3 regions of the Metabacillus sp. KJ11-3 genome follow, and region 1 is predicted to be linked to each of the others. Evidence: riboswitches for the same ligand, from Rfam matches in the RefSeq annotation. Region 1 holds a riboswitch; each other region holds the start of a gene.
The links. Region 1 has a riboswitch for cyclic di-GMP ahead of AC0L8O_RS24705 (hypothetical protein). Riboswitches for the same ligand answer to the same signal wherever they lie in the genome.

Region 1 (6,931 bases):
ATTTTGCAATTCATATGGCTGCCCATCTAATGTAGCTGTTACTTCAAAATCAGCTAAAGATAGTCCGGCTATATACTCATCATATTCTACACTAATGCTTGATTGATCAGCATGTACATTAGTCATCAAAACAGAATCTATATCAGAGTAGCTATCAGTTACCTCATCTTCTCCAACTCGAACAGAAGTTCCATTATCTAAAACTAGATTTTGCGGTCTTTGTGAAATAGTAGAACCATCAGCATTTATTCGAGCTGTATCGATTCTTCCAGCCCCCAGCACACTAGCTGCAGCATTTAGAATTAATGTGCGAATGTCTGTTTGTTGATCTAAATTTATACGAACATTCATAGCTCTAGAATTAATCGTTTCAAATGAGCCAATCAATTCTACACTTAAATCTTCTGTAGCTGATTGAACACTTTCACCAACTGTAATATTGGTGAATCCATCTGCATTATTATCTAGGTTTTCTTCTTCAATCTTCACATATGATTCCAGTTGAACTTCATATACTTGTGTCGAGCCACTAGCAACGATACGGATTGCTCCATTATTTTTATTCACAATTACAGTGGCTAAAACTGAATCAGTGAAATGGATACTGTTGCTTCCGCCACCTTTAACTGTAGTAGTACCTTCAACAGTAACTCCTTGAAGTGTTACGTCTCCTTCCCCTACTTCCTCAGCAATTAACAAGTTCCCTTTAATAATCATGTTTTTTAGAGTCACGTTTTGGCTTTTTACAACTAAATCTCCTTCAACTACAAGAGGATCTCCAGTTTCTTGTCCATATGTACCTTCGGCTGTGATTGTTGATGGAATCTCTGTACCTGGAGTAGCAGGTGTTTCTGTGTCACCACCAGTACCTGGATTTGCAGGCGTTTCTGTGTCACCTCCAGTGCCTGGTGTTGTCGGTGTTTCACTTCCTGTATCAGGGTTTACTGGCGGTTCTTCTGGTACTTTTTTTATAATTTCATCCTTAGAATGAACTAAACTGGACTCAATTTGAGGTAGACTTGGGTATTTACCAGGGTGTAGTTTATTTCCCGCTTCTTTTATATCTACTGATCTTTTTTCCAGACGTTCTAACACAGCAAGTTGTTCTTCAACTTCACTAAATTTATCATTACTTACAAGTACTTCAATTTCTTTTAATAAGTTATAACGAGATACCTCATATATAATGGTTTCTCTTACAATTTTTGCAGGCGTTATAACTAACTCATTTGCAATTTTCCGGTTATCACTGCCATACATTTTCCCAATAGCTCTCTCTGTTTTTCTTATTTCAGCAGATAGCTTGTTATATTTATTGACAGTCTCATCATTCATCATTTGTTTTTCAATATCTTTCTTTAATTCTGCTTGTAATTCTTCTAAACTACCTCTTAATTTTGTTAAGTCTATAACTCTAGCAACACGTAATCTAATTTCTTCAGCTGACTTTAACTTTGCTTCTAACTTATTTTTATTAGATACCTGAGATGACGAAAGAATAGATTGGGCCTTTTGAATTGATTCTTTTGCTTGATTGTATTTTGTCATATTTTCTTTAGACAAAGCAAAATCATTATCTTGAGATATAACATAGAGAGATTTTAGAGAATTCGCTAATTTAAATGCACTATTAACTGCTTCCTCCACATTTGCTTGTGAAGCAGCCTGAGCAGGTGTTACCGCAACTACGGCACTAGCAGCCATCATTAAGGATGTCGTTTGTACTATACGCTTCTTTTTCTTATTATTTTTCAAGATTCTCTACCTCTTCCAATTTATTTAATAGCAAAAATATTCTAGTACAAATTACACAAAATGTAAACTTCGGAATTTTTATGAAAATTTTATATCAATATTTTAATATACTTAATTCATTGGGAAATATCTATTTAAAGAACTTTTTTATAGGTAATTTATTATCTCAACATATCATTTGTTCCAAAAAAGAAAATATTACCAATAAAACTAAATACCTACTTGGTATGAGTCCAAATTACCTATTACAATTAAATTATTCTATCTTCCGTCTTTTAGAAAAAGCTTTATAACATTAAAAAAACCCAGCTATTATGCTGGGCTCTTTTAGTGACATGCACTCCATCTATCTACTTATAATAATCCAAAACTCCAAGTAATATAGCTTCTGCTGCATTATCTCGGAATTGGCTTGTCTTTAACTTTGCCGCTTCAGCTTCATTCGAGATAAAACCAAGCTCAGCTAGTACGCTCGGCATCGTCGTATATTTAATAACGTAGAATCCAGCATCTTTCACTCCACGGTTTTTCGTTCCAAGCTTTTCAATTAGTCTCTTTTGGATTTTCTCAGCTAACCTTTCACTATTGGCACTTTGGTACTTATCATTCCAATACGTTTCTGTACCACTGGCTGATCCGCTAGTTGCTGCATTAACATGCAAGCTTATGAATATATCCGCCTTAGCATTATTTGCTAGTGTTGCTCGTTCTTGCAGTTCCAAAAATGTATCATTATTTCTTGTCATGATAACCTTCGCACCTTCGGCTTCAAGCAATGTTTGAACCTTTAATCCAACATCAAGTACAATATCCTTTTCTTTCAGACCAAAACCTATCGCACCTGAATCTTTACCACCGTGACCGGGGTCAATTGCAATGACTTTCCCTGCTAATAAAGAACTACCACCTTGTTCTGTCGATCCTAGAATCAAATAATTTTTGTGAACATAACAATCTTTATTATTGATCTTAGTTTTTGCCCAATCTCCCACAATTTCATAAACCGTTATAACGTCACCATTATTCAGTTTACCTACAATATCTGAATTCACCGTCGGTTCTGAACGAACATTTAAAGAACTGGCTGTTACAACAGCTTGAATCGGAGAAGTACTAGTGCCTCCCGAGCCTTTTGCTGTATCATAATTTTTTTTGTAGGTTGTTTCCATTTTAACCAACGTTTGATTAATTGAACTCGGTAAACTAGCATAACCACCAGTTTGTTTAATCTCAATGGCACGTTTTTTCAGTCTGCTTAAAACACCAAAATTCGTATTTGCTTCTGTCAACTGTTTTTTTTGAATTTGTGAATTAATTGTATTTAGTAATCGATAATGTGAAACCTCATAAATGACACGTTCTTTTGCGATCTTGGAAGGAGTTATGTAGTAATCCAATAATACTCTGCGAGTAGCAGGACCATAAACCTTACCAATTGTCTCTTCTACTTTTCTGATCTTAGTTGAATACCTGTCATACAAGCTATCGACCTGACTAATGCTGCCTTTCTTAATTGCTGCCTCAAACTCTGTTAAATACTGGCGGAGAATAGCACCATGTTTCGCGCTGTCAATAAAATACGCAGCACGAAGACGTAATTCCTTTGCCTTATTAAGTCTTTCTTGTAAGTTACTTTTTCTTGAATCACTCAAAGAGTTAATCGATTGTTGAGCCTTATCGATCGATGCTTTTGTTTGATTATATTGCTTTGAGAATGTTGAAGAAACACCAATACCCTTTGAAGACTTAATAAGGTAATACGGCTCAAGACTTTCCGCTTCTTTTACTGCCTCGTTTACTTGCTTCTCTACTTGTTGATAAGTTGCTGCTGCCGATACGTTTGATGGTGTAAAACAGCAAAGTGCAATGAACAAGATTGAAAGATATGTAGCGAGACTGATTAACTTATTCTTCATCAATAATGCTCCTAGTTTTTTATTTTAGTAAAATCTTCCTTAATACATTCTACTAAAAAACCAGCACTTTGTAATATGTATTTACAACAAAACACAAAGTCTTTTTACCTATTTTTCATCCATTTTCAAATTATTTTCCAAATATTATTTTATTTTTCCAGTAAAGTAGTATAATAGTCTCATGCAACTTCCAACAAAATACTATGCAAAAGGCAAACCTATTGAAAACTAGGGACGCAAAGCCGTGAGTCTAAGGTAGAAATATCTGCTACGATCGTCAGGTTACCATAGAAAGGATGCACTATGGCTAAATTCTGTCATAGTGTTTTTTTATCTATAAAAGGGGGATCGATAAGGTCTTAACAAGATTAACTTTTTCTTTACATCATAGAATACAGGAGGTACTTATTTTTGAAAATCAAATTATTAAAAAGTTTAGCACTTCTATCTATTTTATTTTTTATTAGCTTTATACAATTTGGTATGCAAGCTGAAGCGGCAGAGGCTAATCTGCCTTTTAATGTAGAAACAACCGGAACGTTAACCGAACAAACCAAGAAAAACACGTATACAATGAATGTCAAAGAAGCTGGGCGAATTTCTTTTGACATGATTTCTTATGTTGATTCAAGAGCATATATTAGATTATATGATTCACAAAACAACGAAATATTTGACCATTATATTGACGGGAGCTCTTCTACTCCTGGGAAGTATTCCCATTGGGAAGATGTAGAACCTGGCTTATACTACGTAGAAGTCTATAATGCTAGTTCATATACAAAGCACGTAGGATCATACAAAATCAAGACAGGCTTTAAATCGGCAGGAATGAATGAGATTGAACCAAACAACGGAACAGTCGAAGCACAAACCCTAGCTTTTAACCAGTCTATTAATGGATTCTTATCATGGAATAATAAAGTTGATTTCTACAAGATTACTGTCCCTAATTCTGGTCAAGTTACCTTTGATCTGTCTTCTTATGTGGATACTAGAGCATATATTTCACTTATTGATAACAATAATGAAGAAATATTTAACTATTACATGGATGGAAGCTCAATAAATCCAGCAAAATTTATCCATTCAGAAGACCTGAATAAAGGCACATATTTTGTAAAGATATACAATGCTAGTTCATATACTCGTCATACTGGAACTTATAAATTTAAAACAAGCTTCACTTCAGCTGGTAGTACCGAATCAGAACCAAATAATGGAATTATCGAAGCTGAATCAATCGCATATAATAAAACAAAAACAGGTTTTCTTACATGGAATGATAAAGTCGATGTGTATAAACTTAACGTAAGTGTACCTGGTAAAGTAGGAATTGATTTATCCACCTATGTCGATTCTAGAGTTTATATTGAATTACTAAATAATAATAATGTTTCACTTTTTGATAACTATGTTGATGGAAGCTCTATTACTCCAGGTAAGTATAAAAACTCGATTGAATTGGAAACAGGCATTTATTATTTAAGAGTGTATAATGCTAGTTCATACACTAAAAATACAGGTAAATACCAACTAACTGTCACACCGCCACCAAATAAACACATCGGACGAGTATTAATTCGCAGTAAAGAACAATATTTATACAGCCCGACTGGAGCTAAGTCCCGCAAGCTAAGACAAAATGAAGGACTTCGCATTTATAAAGTCCTAAATGACCGCTACGATGTTGGCGGAGGCTACTATGTGAAGAAAACAAAAGTAAATTTATTTTATACGGGTCATGTCTGGAGTAAAAGATATGATATGAAAGTTTATAAGCCTGATGGTTCATTCTTTAAATATTTTGATCCGAAAGAACCTGTTCGAGTTTATGGCTACAGCAATGGACGATATGATGTAGGTAATGGATATTTTGTTAAAGTAAATGATGATGTACAATTTGATCGTTAATAACCACAAAAAGCTCTGTAGAGTATTTTCTCTATAGAGTTTTTTCTTCGGTTAATGACAGACATCAATCCTATTCCATCTTCTACAAGTTGAATCTCTACTAAAACAATTGGTAGGATATAGTGATAATACTCTGAACGAAAGGAAGTACTTTGTTGAAACAGCTTAGAAATTTCATCACTGTAACAGCTTTAATCATTATTATTTCTTTAACTCAAAAAGCAAATGCTGAAATGCCAAGAGGGTATTCTGCTGCCGAACGGGAGGGACAAAAGTTACATCAAGAGCTTCAAACTTACAATAAGGTAATCACTAGCGGAGACCTTCATAAATTAAATAATCTTTATAATCAATTTACCACGCAGTTGAAAGCAACTGAGTTGAAAATAGGTCAAGTATCCGGATCTTCTAATCGAACTCACTTGAATAATAAATATGTTCGTCCTGCAAAGATTGCTGTAGAGAGAACAATTTATGAGGTATCTCAAGTACGTCTTCTGCACTCTATTGAACGTTCAATTAATCAAAAACAATTAGAGAAAGCAGAAAACGATACGGCCAAGTTAGGTAGATTAATAAAACGTGCTGAGGAAATTAAAAATATCGGTGGTTATCAAGGTTTACCTAAGACTGTAAACCAATATTTAAGAGAAAACGAAGCCCTTGTACAGGGAAAACTGCTTACCGAACGAATCGCTGAGTATAATGACAATATTTCAACATCAAATTTGAAACAACTTAACATTTTATATGATAACTTTACAAAACAAATTAAAATAACAGAACAAAAAATCGGACAAGTATCGGGTTCACGAAATCGGACCAACCTAAATAATACCTATATTAGACCAGCTAAAGTTGCTAAGGAAAGAACAATTTTTGAAGTTTCACAGCTTAGATTGCTCTCTTCAATTGAAACCGATATTCAAACAACAACCAAAACATTCACAAGTGATTTTGCTGCCCTCGATCGATTAGTAAATCGGGGCAAGGAAATTAAATCATCCGGAAACTACCAACAGCTACCTGAAGAAATTCCCGCTACTCTAGAAGGTAAAAGATATTATCTAAGCTATCTCTATCATGAAGCAACGAATACATTAGATCCTAATAACCCTGAACATACATTCCCTCGATTAGCAGAGCTAAAACTAAAATGGAATGCATTAAGTGAGGACAGTAAAAAGGAAATCGTAATGAAGGATGCGTGGACATTACAATCGGATACCAAATATCCAGGATATCTCCCAAAGCACTTAGGTTTCCTCTACCATCTAACAGGTGATTCACAATATAAAGAAATGGTGAAAGACAACATCTCTCTCCTGAAAACCTACTATCTTAAA
Region 2 (6,931 bases), 650 kb from region 1:
TATTGTCGGGACAACGTATATGTGGCTTGCCTTAAATGTATGGTTGAATGCTCCGATGTCATACGGTGCTGCTTGGGGAGTTATGGCATGGTTTATTGTGAAAGATGTTGCTTTTACAGTTTTAGGTGCACTTCTTGCTCCCCGTATTTATAATGCTGTGACGAAGGCGGTTAATAAAAAAATTGCTGCTTAATGTATAAAAAGGGGCTGACCCAAAAGTCTGGACTCTAGACCTTGGGTTAGCCTTTTTTCATACTTTGATCTTTTTAATTCAGACAAACGTAAAAACCGGGATGTCCATTGCACTCCAGACACAAGATTCGCCGCGGTGGTCTCAGCCTTCCCTCTACTTCCCGCAGGAGTCGAGTCTCTTCCGCTTCATTTCACTATAAAGTTCAATATTATTCAAATGCAACAATCTTTATGAAAACTGGCTTTAGAAAACACACTATACAAAGCATTTTTTATTTATTTAATACTTTCATCATATCTTTCTAAGTATTGTTGCTCTTGTTCTTCTGACATGATACCGGTTGCTTTTCCGATTGTTCCTCCTTGAATGCTCCAGATGGCATTGTGATCTTCATCTGCTTGTGAGAAATCGCCTTCCTTCCAGCGGGTTAATATGTCCATCATTACTTCCTCATGTTCATATTGACCATTTTCTACAACATTGAATAGAAACAAGACTCGCTCATCTGTCATTTCGTAATGTAACCACTTTTCATCTGCAATTACCTTTTGATGAGACATTCCGTGCATATAATTAAGAATATCATCTTCAGATAAAGATGCCTGCTCACTTCCGAACGGGTTATTACTCATTACTACTTCTTCAGATACAACCTCCTCGGGAGTTTTCGCGCTTTCTTCAACGTCTTCTACCTTCTGGGCAGTTGTTGGTGTTGTTTTTTGATTCAACATATCAAAAAGAATATACCCTAAAAACCCGAAACAAACAGCAACAACTACTACACTAGCTATTATCCACTTATGCTTTTTTATCCAAGACACTTATAACACCCTCCATAGAAGTATTTTACTTGTTAGCTTACTCAATAGCTTATCTATCAAAAGAATAATGATTCCATAAGATAAAGATAGTCTAGTATCATCATACAATGGATAAATTAGGGTAAACAAGAAAAGACTTTGTCGAAATAAATCAGATTCATATTTTTTACTATTCTGCTCTGTTATATGTATAATGTTTACTAGTTTTGGTTATAAAAATAGTAGAGTACATGAAAGAGGTGTGAATATGAAAACATTAGTTGTAAAAAAATATTTCTTAGATATAAAAGATAGAGAGGCATTCGAGAGAGAGATACTGGAGCACCATCCCGAATTGATAGAAACGATATTTGGATGGGATGACGAAGAATTGGTGGAACATTTACATATGATTAAGAAAAGCACAAGCGTCTCGATCAGTAGCGACAAGCTTAAGGCGATTTGGAATTGAAGGCGTTCTTTGCCTTCAATTTCAAATTGACTAGACCCTAGAGGGGCTAGTCGCTGGGGCTAGACACCTGCACTAAGTACAAGGTTTGAAACTTTCTTATCTGTTCGAAAAAAAACTTGGTAAAATAAAACCAAGTTTTTTTCCTTTATGTTCTTCTAAAGAATTATAGCTGCGATCCAACCGAAAATAATAAGTGGAATATTATAGTGAACAAAGGTCGGTACACATGTATCCCAAATATGATGATGATTCCCATCTGCAGCTAAACCAGATGTTGGACCAAGTGTACTGTCAGATGCAGGTGAGCCTGCATCTCCAAGTGCTGCAGCTGTTCCGACTATCGCAACTGTTGCCATTGGGCTAAATCCTAACTCCAGACATAGTGGAACGAAAATAGTCGTGATAATAGGAATTGTTGAAAAGGATGAGCCAATCCCCATTGTGATAAGAAGACCAACAATTAACATTAACAATGCACCAAGTGCCTGATTTCCATCAATTAACCCGGCAGCATCTTCTACAAGCTTTTCAACATGGCCAGTTTCTTTTAACACACTAGCAAATCCTGATGCTGTAATCATAACGAAGCCAATAAACGCCATCATCTTCATTCCGTTTGTCATCATAGCATCTGCTTCATTACGCTTTAGTACACCACCAATATATAAAATACTTAAGCCGGCTAACGCACCAAAAATCATTCCTTCAACCTCAAGCTTTTGGGATAAAAAGAGCTGAACGGAAAGTGATACAAATATGGCGAAAACGGCAATAGTAATACTTCTTTTCGTGTACACTTGTGCCACTTGTTGACCTGATATTTCACGGGTTTCATATTGTCTTTTTTTGCGATAAGTAAAGAAAACCGCTATAAGCAGGCCACACACCATGCCAATAGCCGGGATGGCCATTGCTGTTGGAATAGAAGATAAGGAAACAGTTAATCCACTCTCCTGCATATTCGTTTGCATAATGCCGTGAAAGATGGCCCCAAACCCAACAGGTAAAAACATATATGGCGTAATTAATCCAAATGTCATAACTGCTGCAATTAATCGTCGATCTACTTCAAGCTGATTCAAAACTTTCAAAAGGGGCGGAATAAGCACCGGGATAAAGGCAATATGTACCGGTACCAGGTTTTGAGAAAAAATCGCCATCATTAAGATTAGAAATACAATAAGTGCCTTAGATAACGTTTTTCTTCTCGCTTCTCCCTCACGACCAACAACTTTAATCACACTAGAAACCATCGCATCTGGTAATCCTGTTTTCGTTAATGCAACAGCAAATGCTCCTAGTAAGGCATAACTTAGTGCTACAGTTGCATTTCCACCTAAACCGTTTGTAAACGTCTCAATCGTTGCGGCTAACCCTAAACCTCCTGTTAGACCACCTATTAAAGCTCCAATCACAAGAGCAAAAACAACATTTATTCTTAATAAACTTAAAATTAGCATAACAATTACTGCTATTAAAACTGCATTCACCGTCAAGACCCCCGAAATCCTTTAGTTTGCTAATATAGTAGAGAAATAAAACATCGGAATTAAACTTATCATATTTGCTTGAAATCTGTCAATTAGTATATCAAGATATTAAATACTAGCTCCTTTTTAAAACACGCAAGCCTTCGGCACCCCGATGAATATAAAAGCCCTTTCATTTTCCTTTTCTTAAAAATTTTAACTTTTTATATTAAAATCATTTCCAGTTTGTCCGATATAAACACTGGTCAAGTGTAACATTGGCCAAACAACGGCAAACTTATTGAAAAATAAGGACGCAAAACTATGGGTCTAAGGCAATCGCTATGGCTGCCAAGTTGCAAATGCTAATTTTATTCCCTTCTTGGTTGTTCACCTTAGATCCTCGCTACAAAAGAGAGGAGACATACAATGTCAAAAGGTAATTATGAAATTAAAGTAAATCATGGTGCAAAAATTGTGGAGATGTTTATTGGCGGTACATTTACTCCAACAGATGTGCAAAACTTCGTCAGTGATTATCAGAAAGAGGTTTCAGCAATTAACGCTCCTGTTTTCACTCTTGAGATCGATTGTTCCTATATGGACCTTCTTAAACAAGAAATGATTCCAAGCTTAGAAAATTCCTACAAGATGTATAAGGAATCAGGATTCAAAAAAGTTATTTTCAAAATCAAACAAAATCCTGTGTTAAAACTTCAATTAAATCGCCTTGCAAGAAATACAGGATTAACCAATGCTGAAGTAATGGAAGGTTAATAACTTTTTAGGATGAATCAAAGTACTATACCTTGACTCATCCTCTTTTTTATTTCACAAATATAGGAGGAATACACTTTGCAATATGTAAAAATACATTCTGTTGATATTTATCATCCAACAAAAGTTGTTGATAACACCTATTTTATCAATCATTTTCAACAGAGAGAAAAAGATATTACGCGGTTTCTTGATCATATGGGACGAAAAAAACGTTATATCATTGATAACCCTGATGAGAATAGTTTAACAATGGCAATTGAAGCAGCCAAACGGGTTCTTACTAAAGCTAATATGAGTGGAAAAGATATTGATTTAATTATGTTCTCATCACAAATTCCTGAATACACATTTCCTACAAATGCTACATATTTACATGATGCAATTGGGGCTGGCTCACAAACCATTCTATTAGATTCAAATGCAAATTGCGCCGGTATGACTGTCGCCGTTGATTATACTTCAAGGTATATGTTAACAAGTAAGGATATCAAAACTGCCTTAATAGTCGGGTCAGATTATAACTCTATCATTAGCGACCCTGAAGATGAAATAACATTTTCGAATTATGGTGATGCAGCGGCAGCTGTTATATTAGAAAAAACGGATGTTGAAACAGGTTTTATTGACTCCATATATTTTACAGACTCGATTAATAAGGATAAAATTTTATATCCCGCAAAAGGCTTATCCAATGTTCTACAAAACAAGGAACAAGGAAAGTATATCAAGTGGCTTCCTTTTGATGGGAATATCGCCCTGCCTCCCACTTATAATATGATCCAAAAACTATTGGACCGTAATAATTTACAAGCAAGTGATATCAGTTGTTATTGCTTTTCTCAATTTTCTTTAGCCAATATTTTAAAAATACAAGAGAAGTTTGACATACTTGATAAACAAATTGTTTATGTTGGTGATCGTTTCGGATATACGGGAACCTCCAGCCCGTTTTTGGCATTACACGAAGCAATAAATAGGGGAACTGTTAAAAGAGGGGATTATATTTTATTTTGGACAATCGGTTCCGGATATCAATTAGTATCCATGTTATTTCAATATTAATAGAAGTGTAAAAATATCACGAGTGACAGGTACATCTTGTAAGTAACTGCCACTCGTTTTCGCCACCAAATTCCCTACACTTACATACTGTTATTGACTAACTTCAAACCTCTCAACAAATGTTGCTAGTGTTCTTGCCATTACACCTGTTGCACCTGATGGGCCAAGTTCGCTTTCTTTTGACGTTGTTGCTGTCCCCGCAATATCAAGATGTACCCATGGTGTATGTTCAGCAAATTCACCAATAAAGGTTCCTGCCATAATCGCATGCCCTTCTCGACCGGGTGAATTATTCAGATCAGCCATTTTACTATTTCGAACTCTTTTTTTATCGTTTTCCGAAATCGGCAAACGCCATACAGGCTCATCACATTCATGTGATGCTTGAAGAACTTGTTCAAATATCTCTTCATTATTTGTCATGGCACCAGTCGTTTCAGTTCCTAAAGCAATGATGACTCCTCCTGTTAAAGTGGCTACATCTACTAAGTAATTCGCTCCATGGAATTTAGCATATGTAACGCCGTCTGCTAGTGCCAAACGACCTTCTGCATCCGTATTTAGTACCTCAATCGTTTTGCCGCTTAAAGAAACAATGACATCATCGGGCTTAAATGCTCCACCACTTATCATGTTGTCTGTTGATGGAATAACAGCTACAACATTTTGTTCAGGCCTTGTTTCACCAATAATCTCCATGGCTCCAAGCACTGCTGCGGCACCACCCATATCTGTTTTCATGCCGACAATTCCATCCTTAGGTTTGATAGAATAACCACCTGTATCATAGGTAATTCCTTTTCCAACAAGTCCAATAACATCTTTCCATTCTTCTTTTCCTTGATACTTTAACACAATCATTTTTGGAGGCTCTTCTGACCCTTTGTTGACAGCTAACAGAGCCCCCATCCCAAGACGCTCCATATCTTCCTTTTCAAGGATCTCATACTCAAAATTATATCTCTTGGCAAGCTCTACAGAATACGTGGCTAATTCTGTCGCTGTTAACAGATTAGGTGGCATATTTGTTAGTGTTCTTGCACTGTTTGTACCTGTTCCAAATGCATACCCAACCTCGAGACTTGATTTTATTTCATCCAGCTTTCCATTTTCTGAAAAAACATAAACCGTTTCAATCTTTTTTTCAGGTTCATTAGATTTTAGCTTATAATCTAAAATTTTATATGTCGCGAGGACAGAAGCCTCTGAAAGCGCGTGGGCAATATCATTTATGTCATTTTCTTCATGGCGAAAAGAATCAAGTGCAATTGCAATACTTTGATGTTTTGCCTTTTGAAGGGTTTGAAATAACTCTCCAAAAGCTCTCTTTAATCGATCAAAGGTTAGGTTCTCCTCTTTTCCCAAACCAACAAAGTAAATACGTTTAAAAGAATGCTTCCCCAGGGTATGTAGCTTAGTAATAGATTTGTATTTTGTTTGCAGGTCTCCGTCTTTTAATAACTGAGATAGATCACCTTTTAGTTGTTCATCGATCTCACTAGCTAAACCTGTTAGTTTGCTTGTTTTTTGATATAGTCCAATAACAAGTGTTTCTTGATCTTTGATTTGCTCTAATTGATGATGTACTTTAAATATCATCTCTGCACCTCCGTATATGTATACAGTTCCATTTTAAAGCACAAAGTTTAAAAAGTATAATAAGGTGTAAATGAATAAGTGAAAAAGGTTTTCTGAACAAATTCTTTTCACGAGTAGAAGATGCAGGATGGTTATATGCTATAATGAAGAAAATCTTTTATCTTTTATCTGTTATCTATTTACAGTTTAGAGAGGTTTTATGCTGTTGAATCTAGGGCTTTAGATCAAGGTGAAATGACTCCAATCACTCTGTTTAAATAGATGAATACTTCGTTAGAATGCAGAATGAAAGGAGCATAACATTGGAATTACTATATAATTTTCCCTTACTCGCTTCTCTGGCGGCTATTTTCTTTGCACAATTCATTAAAGTTCCGATCTACTTTATTGTTTCAAAAAAATTGGATTGGTCTTTAATCACAAGTACAGGAGGAATGCCGAGTTCGCATTCAGCTGCTGTTACTGCCCTTTCAACAGGTGTTGCACTTGATCATGGCTTGGATTCCTCCATCTTTGCTATTTCGGCTGTATTCGCCATTATTACCATGTTTGATGC
Region 3 (6,931 bases), 140 kb from region 1:
ACAACTTTCGATAAACCGATGTATCGATAACCTCTTCGACAGAAGGTTAATCCCTTCGCCTCTCCCTCAGGGATTCCTAATTGGATAAGCGATTTGATTCGTTTCTTCGATACCTTCCATTGCTTCCATATGATGACTCTAATTCTGGAGCGAAGCTTCTTATCTATCTCAGTCTTTGCTTTTTTCATATTCGAGATTCTAAAGTAGTTAACCCACCCAAGTATGACTTGTTTTAGTTTTAAGGTTCGGTAGTCTAGCGAAACACTCCAATTTCGCTTTGTTAATTTTCGAAGCTTCCTTTGAAATTTTTGTATTGACGTTGAATGGGGTTTTACTTGGTATTTCTCATTCTTAAAATCGTAATAATATCCAAATCCTAAGAATTTCAAATCTTTTGGACGGGAGATTTTACTCTTTTCTCCGTTGACTATTAACCCTAATTTATTTTCTATAAATCTCACAATTGATTCCATCACTCTATTCGCTGCTTTCTCACTCTTCACGAAGATTAGGGCATCCTCAGCGTATCTCACGAATTGGAGTCCTCTACTTTCTAGCTCCTTATCAAGTTCGTTCAACATAATATTACTAAGCAGTGGGCTTAGGTTTCCTCCTTGCGGAGTTCCAACTGGTGTTTCTACATATTTTCCATTCACCATAACTCCACTGACAAGATATTTCCTTATTAGGGAAATGACATCTCCATCATCTATTGTATTAGAGATGATCCGCATGAGTTTATCGTGATGAACTGTATCGAAAAATCTTTCAAGGTCAATATCCACAATCCAATCGTATCCATCATTTAGAAATTCCAAACTTTTAATAATTGCCATCTCACAACTTCTTTTTGGTCTAAAGCCATAACTGAATTCACTGAATTGCTTTTCAAATATTGGACTGAGAACTTGATGAATGGCTTGTTGAACTACCCTATCCACTACTGTTGGCATTCCCAATTTGCGCATCTTACCATTTTCTTTTGGGATCTCCACTCTTAAGGCAACTTGTGGTTGGTACTTTCTTGTTCTGATGCGCTGACGTAGCTCATCCTTGTTCTCTCTCAGATATTGTTTCAGTTCATTGACCGTTATTCCATCGACCCCACTAGCACCTTTGTTTTTATATACACGCAAGTAGGCTTCATTCATATTTTGATTACTTAGAATTTGTTCTAAAAGTTCCACACTCGTTTCTCCTTTCCTCTCACGTAGTAAGTGATAGCTCCATTTTGGTTATCCTTTGAGGTACGCTCATACTTTCACCATTAACACATTCGGAGTATGTCACTTACGCATTCGTGGTGTTGAAACACTATAAATTGTTCAGCCCTTCATGAAATTACTTCACTACTATGGCTTCTGCTGACTTCTTGCGGCTAACCTTTTTCGACTGTACCCTTTGTACATCCGCAAGATCTCCCAGGGTAAGACAACCATCTTTCCTCTTTTACTCGCCTGATCTACTTTACAAAGTTACGCACATCTTTTGGACTTTAACTTGTTTGGGAGTCTTATCCCTTTGTAAAGCCTTAGTATCAGATTTCTGTTCGTCGAGCCAAGATTTTATTCCACGCTTCCTCCAGCCCTTATCTCACGATAAGTACCTTGCGCTTCCTTAGTGGTTGGTCGATGTGTACCCCTCAGTGGACTTTCACCACCTAGATAGTTGCCATGCCTGGCACACCAAAAATAAGGGAACAGCAAGTACTGTTCCCTTGTTTAACCTTATTCTTTTTCAGATTGTTTTTTTGCTTCTTCTTGTTGTTTTTCCCTAGCTTTTTTTGCTGCTTCACTTGCTTTCTCTTCTTGCTTCTTTATTTCTTCAGCGCGCTTTTGTGCTTCTTCTCGTTGTTTTTCTTCAGCTTTTTTTGCTGCTTCCTGTGCTTTCTCTTCTTGCTTCTTTATTTCTTCTGCACGTTTTTGTGCTTCTTCTCGTTGTTTTTCTTCAGCTTTTTTTGCTGCTTCCTTCGCTTTCTCTTCTTGCTTCTTTATTTCTTCTGCACGTTTTTTCACTGCTTCTTGTTGTTTTTCTTCATCTTCTTTTGCTGCTGCGTTCTTTGCTTTCTCTTCCTGTTTCTTTATTTCTTCAGCCTTTTCTTCTTTATCTACACTATTAGATTTATTTTCTGTGCTCTTGACACTTGTTTTTTCATGAGATTCCTCTAAAACTTCATCGGCCTCTTCATTAAGTTCTTCAACAACTTCAGCTTGTTCTTCTGCTAACTCTTCATTATTTTCAGCAAGCTCTTTTTGATATTCTTCTTCATCAATTTCACCTGATGCTAATTTTGCCTCTAATTCTGTACGTTTTTGATTAGCCTTTTGCTGCTTTTCTTCTAACTTAGCTAACTTTCTATTTATTTTCTCTTCAAATTTCTTCTGTGCATGAATAATATTTTTTTGAAGAGCTTCTTTCGCTTTTGGATTTTCTACTTTTTCTAATGCTGTTTGTAGAGCAAGCAGATTAGCCGCAAATTTGGACTCAAGTTCAGCACGTATTGGGTCAACTGGGGCTTTTTCTCCTGAAGGGTCACCTTCAACAGCTTCTGTTTGTTCATTATTAGTAGCTGGTGTTTCATCAGATACTGGCAGCTCAAATTTTTCTAATGCCAATTCTTGTTGTTCAATTGCTTTTTGAAGCATTTCATTAGCTAGCTCTTCCTCACCTTGAGCTAGTAATAATTCTGCCTCTTTGATGCGTTCTTCAACATATGTTGCTAGTAATTCGGCTTCTTTTACTTCATCAAACGTGAAAGCCAATTGTACATTTTCCTTTAATTTTTTTACAAAATAAAAGAAATCACCTGGTAAAAGTGTTGATTCTACAATCGTTGAATGATCATTCGTATCCTCTACATTTGACTTTTCTGTTTCAGTTTCTGCCGAATCTACTTCATCTTCAGTAGCGGTTTCTAATTCTTCATCCACCTGATTTGATGGCTCAACTGTTGAATCTGTTATTGTTTCAACTGTTTGCTCTTCTTGAACAGCTTCTTCTGCAGAAACTGGTTCTCTCTCATGATTATCCGCTAATGCCTGTCCAGTTCCAAAAGAAAACATAAATACTGCTGCAATCATACTTGTAGCTAGAACATTTCGAATTCCTGCAAAATTTTTCTCCATAAAAAAATTCCTCCAACATAAGTTTATATTCGGAAGAATCTCGAATGAACTCTATTAACTTAAGTTTATTCTCCATTCTTCATTTGGTAGTCCAGCCATCCTAGTAAATTCTTACCGTAGATCTGTGACTTTGCGTATCTACCTTTCGATAGAGTTGCCTTTTTCAAATGAGGAACGAAATTCCTTTATTATTTCCGTTCATCATTATCTAAATATAAATATACTAGAAAAGAAAACAAATAAACATACACCTTTTCTTGGAAACTTGGTGGGATACCATTGAAAACTTAAAATTGACACTGTGAAAGGAACCCGTCAACTTGGACCAGTGGCTTCCTTACTCACTATGATTTCACCCTTTAAAACTTTATGTTTTACGTTGCAATTCAGGGTACTTCTTTGCCCAGTACTTTGTTCGAAAAATATGGAGTCCAATTGCAGGCATAATATTAAAGACAAAAATAACAAAGTTAACAACTATCCAATCTTCCGTCGTTTTATTTGGATTCCCTCCTAATAAAACAAACCCAGTTAATAAACCAGATGCAAATAATACACAACTTCCAATAATAAATGCTGCATTTATACTCTTAAGTAATCTTATTTTTGATTGCTTCATAGAAACTCCTATTCTTCATTTTCTGCATAAATTAATTTTCCCCTTATAAAAAACATAATTGTATGAGCAGCATGTAATACTGCCAGGTAGACCGTATGTTTCATGAAAAAATCAAGGTCAATCGGATTTGCATTTACCAGATTCTTTGATTAAAAAGCATAAACTCTGATCTTATCAAAGAGTTCAGGATTTGCGTTTTTCCTAACTCTCTATTATCGCTATTAGATTATAACTATAATTTAATTGCTTTGTCATACTTTTTAATCTGTTTGTAAAAGGTGAATAACATTCCTTCTGTATGATTGATATACCTTTTAAACATCCTAGGAGCAACCACACATGAAAAAATTAAAATCAATCCTTTGTTTTTTTACGTAGATACCATAAATACGATTATTACACTTAATAGATTGTGGAAAGAAAAAATAAATCATATAAAACCCCCGGTTTTATCGACCGGGGGTTTTACATTCTCACTGCCTCTTCCTGCCTTAAATTTCTGAGTACAGTTGGTGGGTCAAGGTACCTGTCCCTCCGTCCCATCTTAATAAAACCTTTAAATGACATTAACTAAATTTACAATTTCATCCTGTATGATAAGAAGTGTATAGTAAATTAGACATGGTAAAGGAGATAGAGATATGGATGTAAAGGATATTCTTTCTAGTAGGGTTATCCACTTTGCTAGTATGTTTAATGAAGAGGTTGAGTTGGGAGTAATACAGTATCCTGATCATTATTATGTGTACGCGTCGATTTGTAATGATCGTGGGGAGTTTTTGGGAAGAGGAATAGACAAAGTTGAGAGGGATGCTGCTCGTCAGGCGCTTAAGAAGCTTTATATTGACGCATATGATAGTTTTAAGTGAAGAAACCAAGGGGAAATTTCCCCTTGGTTTCTTCGTTCGAGCATACTACCTATTATCCTTTACTACTACTTATAAAGAATATTGCTTCTCAAAGTAATTCTGATATTCACCACGTAAAATCTGCTCCCACCACTCCTGGTTATCCAAGTACCATTGGATGGTTTGAGCAATTCCAGTTTCAAAGTTATACGTTGGTTTCCAACCTAACTTCTCTAGCTTAGTAGGGTCAATCGCGTATCGCTTATCATGACCTAATCGATCTTTTACAAATTCAATTAAGTCTTCTGATTTTCCTAATGTTTTAATAATGGTTTTCACAACTTCTAAATTTGTCCGTTCATTGTGTCCACCCACATTATATACTTCTCCATTTTCACCTTCGTGTAAGACTAGATCAATGGCAGAACAATGATCTAATACATGTAACCAATCACGAATATTCTTTCCGTCATCATACACAGGTGCTTTTTGTTCATTTAACACACGTGAGATGGTTAAAGGAATTAGTTTCTCCGGGAATTGATATGGTCCATAGTTATTGGAGCAACGAGTAATATTAACAGGTAATCCAAATGTTTCGTGATAAGCACGAACTAAAAAGTCTGAAGATGCTTTACTTGCACTGTATGGGCTATTTGGCTGAAGTGCAGTTTCTTCCGTGAAGAAAGTTGTTGGATCAAAGTCCAGCTCTCCATATACTTCATCAGTTGAAACATGTACAAACTTTTTCACATTAATGTTTTTGCTAGCATCCAGTAATACTTGGGTACCAAGAACATTCGTACGAACAAACACTTCTGGATCTGTTATCGATCGATCAACATGGCTTTCTGCAGCAAAATGAACAACGTAATCAAACTTTTCTTTCTCAAAGAGATTAAGAATTGCTTCACGGTCTGCAATGTCTGCTTTTATAAAGTAATAATTATCTTTGTTTTGGATATCTTTATGTTTTGTCAGATCTCCCGCATATGTTAGTAAATCTAAGTTATAAATATCATAATGAGGATATTTATTTACCATATAATTAACGAAGTTTCCGCCGATGAAGCCTGCTCCGCCGGTTACAAGAACTTTTTGTTTAGCCAATATTACACCTCTTTCCTAGCTATTACTTTAGCTGAATAAAGAGAGTTACCCCATTAATATTTCGTACCCACACCTTTTTGTCTACCTTTTTCGGTTCTAGCATTTCATCAATATGTATAAGATCAGAGCCGAGTAATGCTGTTAATTGGGTAAGATCGATTAGTTGATGTACTTTTTTCTCATCATGTTGAAAGATGACATTAATTCTACCTGGTGAATTTGAGACCATATTTATCCTCCTTCTATTTTCTTTTTATGTTTCACAGAAGGAGGTGATTTTAATCGATTTTTTTATATAAAAGGTTTCTAATGACAGTCTTTTCGGTTATACCCCTTCTACATATCTGTTGGTTTTTGTGCTTTTACATAAACGTAATTACCCTTGCGGTAGCAGCCCAGCTCCTACGAGACCTGCCTTTTGATCTAATACGGCCGGCTTAATGACTAATGTTTCCTTTAAGCTCGGATACACATACTCTCTTGTTTTTTCAATCAATGGCTTTAGAATCAAATCCTTCGATTTCATGACTCCTCCACCAATGACAATGACTTCCGGGTTTACCGTATGAACAATGTTTGCAAGTCCGATAGCAAGATAGTTGATGGCTTCATCAACTATTTCCTGTGCTTGCTGGTTGCCTTGCTCTGCAAGCTCGAACACGCCTTGGGCACCGTTTGGTATATTTAGTCTCTCTTTTCCGATTCGACCAATTGCCGTTCCAGATGCAAGTCCTTCTAGTGCACCTTTGTTTAACCCTGGACCTTGGTAAGCATCAGGACTTGGATTCACGATCATGTTTCCGATTTCCCCACAGTTTCCTTGGGCACCTGAGACAAGCTGGCTGCCTAAAACATAGCCTCCGCCGATTCCTGTGCTGACGGTGACAAAGAAGACACTACTTGCGCCTTTGCCTGCTCCGAGTGTGGCTTCGGCAAGAGCTGCTGCGTTGGCGTCGTTTTCTAGCAAAACTTGCATACCTATTTTTTCCTCCAGCATGTCCACAATCGGGACGTTTACCCAGCCTGGTAAGTTTGGCGGCTCAATGATGATACCTCTGCTCGGGGATAATGGGCCGGGTGAGCCGATTCCAACTGCTTTGATGTCATATTGCGATTTTAGATCATTGATGGCATCTGCCATGTTGCTGATGGTGAATTCCGGACCTTTTTCTGGTTCTGTTGGGCGGCTTTGCTCGTTGATGATTTCTCCTTTTTCATTAAACAAGCCG

Region 2: another riboswitch for cyclic di-GMP. It lies ahead of AC0L8O_RS02535 (hypothetical protein); the one in region 1 lies ahead of AC0L8O_RS24705 (hypothetical protein).
Region 3: another riboswitch for cyclic di-GMP. It lies ahead of AC0L8O_RS24175 (DUF5667 domain-containing protein); the one in region 1 lies ahead of AC0L8O_RS24705 (hypothetical protein).

What each region holds. Positions count from the first base shown of each region.
Region 1 is NZ_CM147865.1:5,001,363-5,008,293, reverse strand. It holds gene AC0L8O_RS24715 (hypothetical protein) at 1-1,755, opposite strand, end outside; gene AC0L8O_RS24710 (N-acetylmuramoyl-L-alanine amidase) at 2,106-3,671, opposite strand; cyclic di-GMP riboswitch class I at 3,873-3,961, shown strand; gene AC0L8O_RS24705 (hypothetical protein) at 4,083-5,585, shown strand; gene AC0L8O_RS24700 (hypothetical protein) at 5,741-6,931, shown strand, end outside.
Region 2 is NZ_CM147865.1:479,069-485,999, reverse strand. It holds gene AC0L8O_RS02555 (biotin transporter BioY) at 1-193, shown strand, start outside; gene AC0L8O_RS02550 (DUF6241 domain-containing protein) at 469-1,014, opposite strand; gene AC0L8O_RS02545 (hypothetical protein) at 1,262-1,465, shown strand; gene AC0L8O_RS02540 (Na+/H+ antiporter family protein) at 1,621-2,955, opposite strand; cyclic di-GMP riboswitch class I at 3,216-3,298, shown strand; gene AC0L8O_RS02535 (hypothetical protein) at 3,364-3,711, shown strand; gene AC0L8O_RS02530 (ketoacyl-ACP synthase III) at 3,790-4,776, shown strand; gene AC0L8O_RS02525 (leucyl aminopeptidase) at 4,867-6,372, opposite strand; gene AC0L8O_RS02520 (divergent PAP2 family protein) at 6,678-6,931, shown strand, end outside.
Region 3 is NZ_CM147865.1:4,862,634-4,869,564, reverse strand. It holds gene ltrA (group II intron reverse transcriptase/maturase) at 1-1,187, opposite strand, end outside; gene AC0L8O_RS24175 (DUF5667 domain-containing protein) at 1,728-3,125, opposite strand; cyclic di-GMP riboswitch class I at 3,208-3,294, opposite strand; gene AC0L8O_RS24170 (hypothetical protein) at 3,493-3,744, opposite strand; gene AC0L8O_RS24165 (hypothetical protein) at 4,386-4,613, shown strand; gene rfbB (dTDP-glucose 4,6-dehydratase) at 4,683-5,702, opposite strand; gene AC0L8O_RS24155 (hypothetical protein) at 5,725-5,931, opposite strand; gene AC0L8O_RS24150 (ROK family protein) at 6,079-6,931, opposite strand, start outside.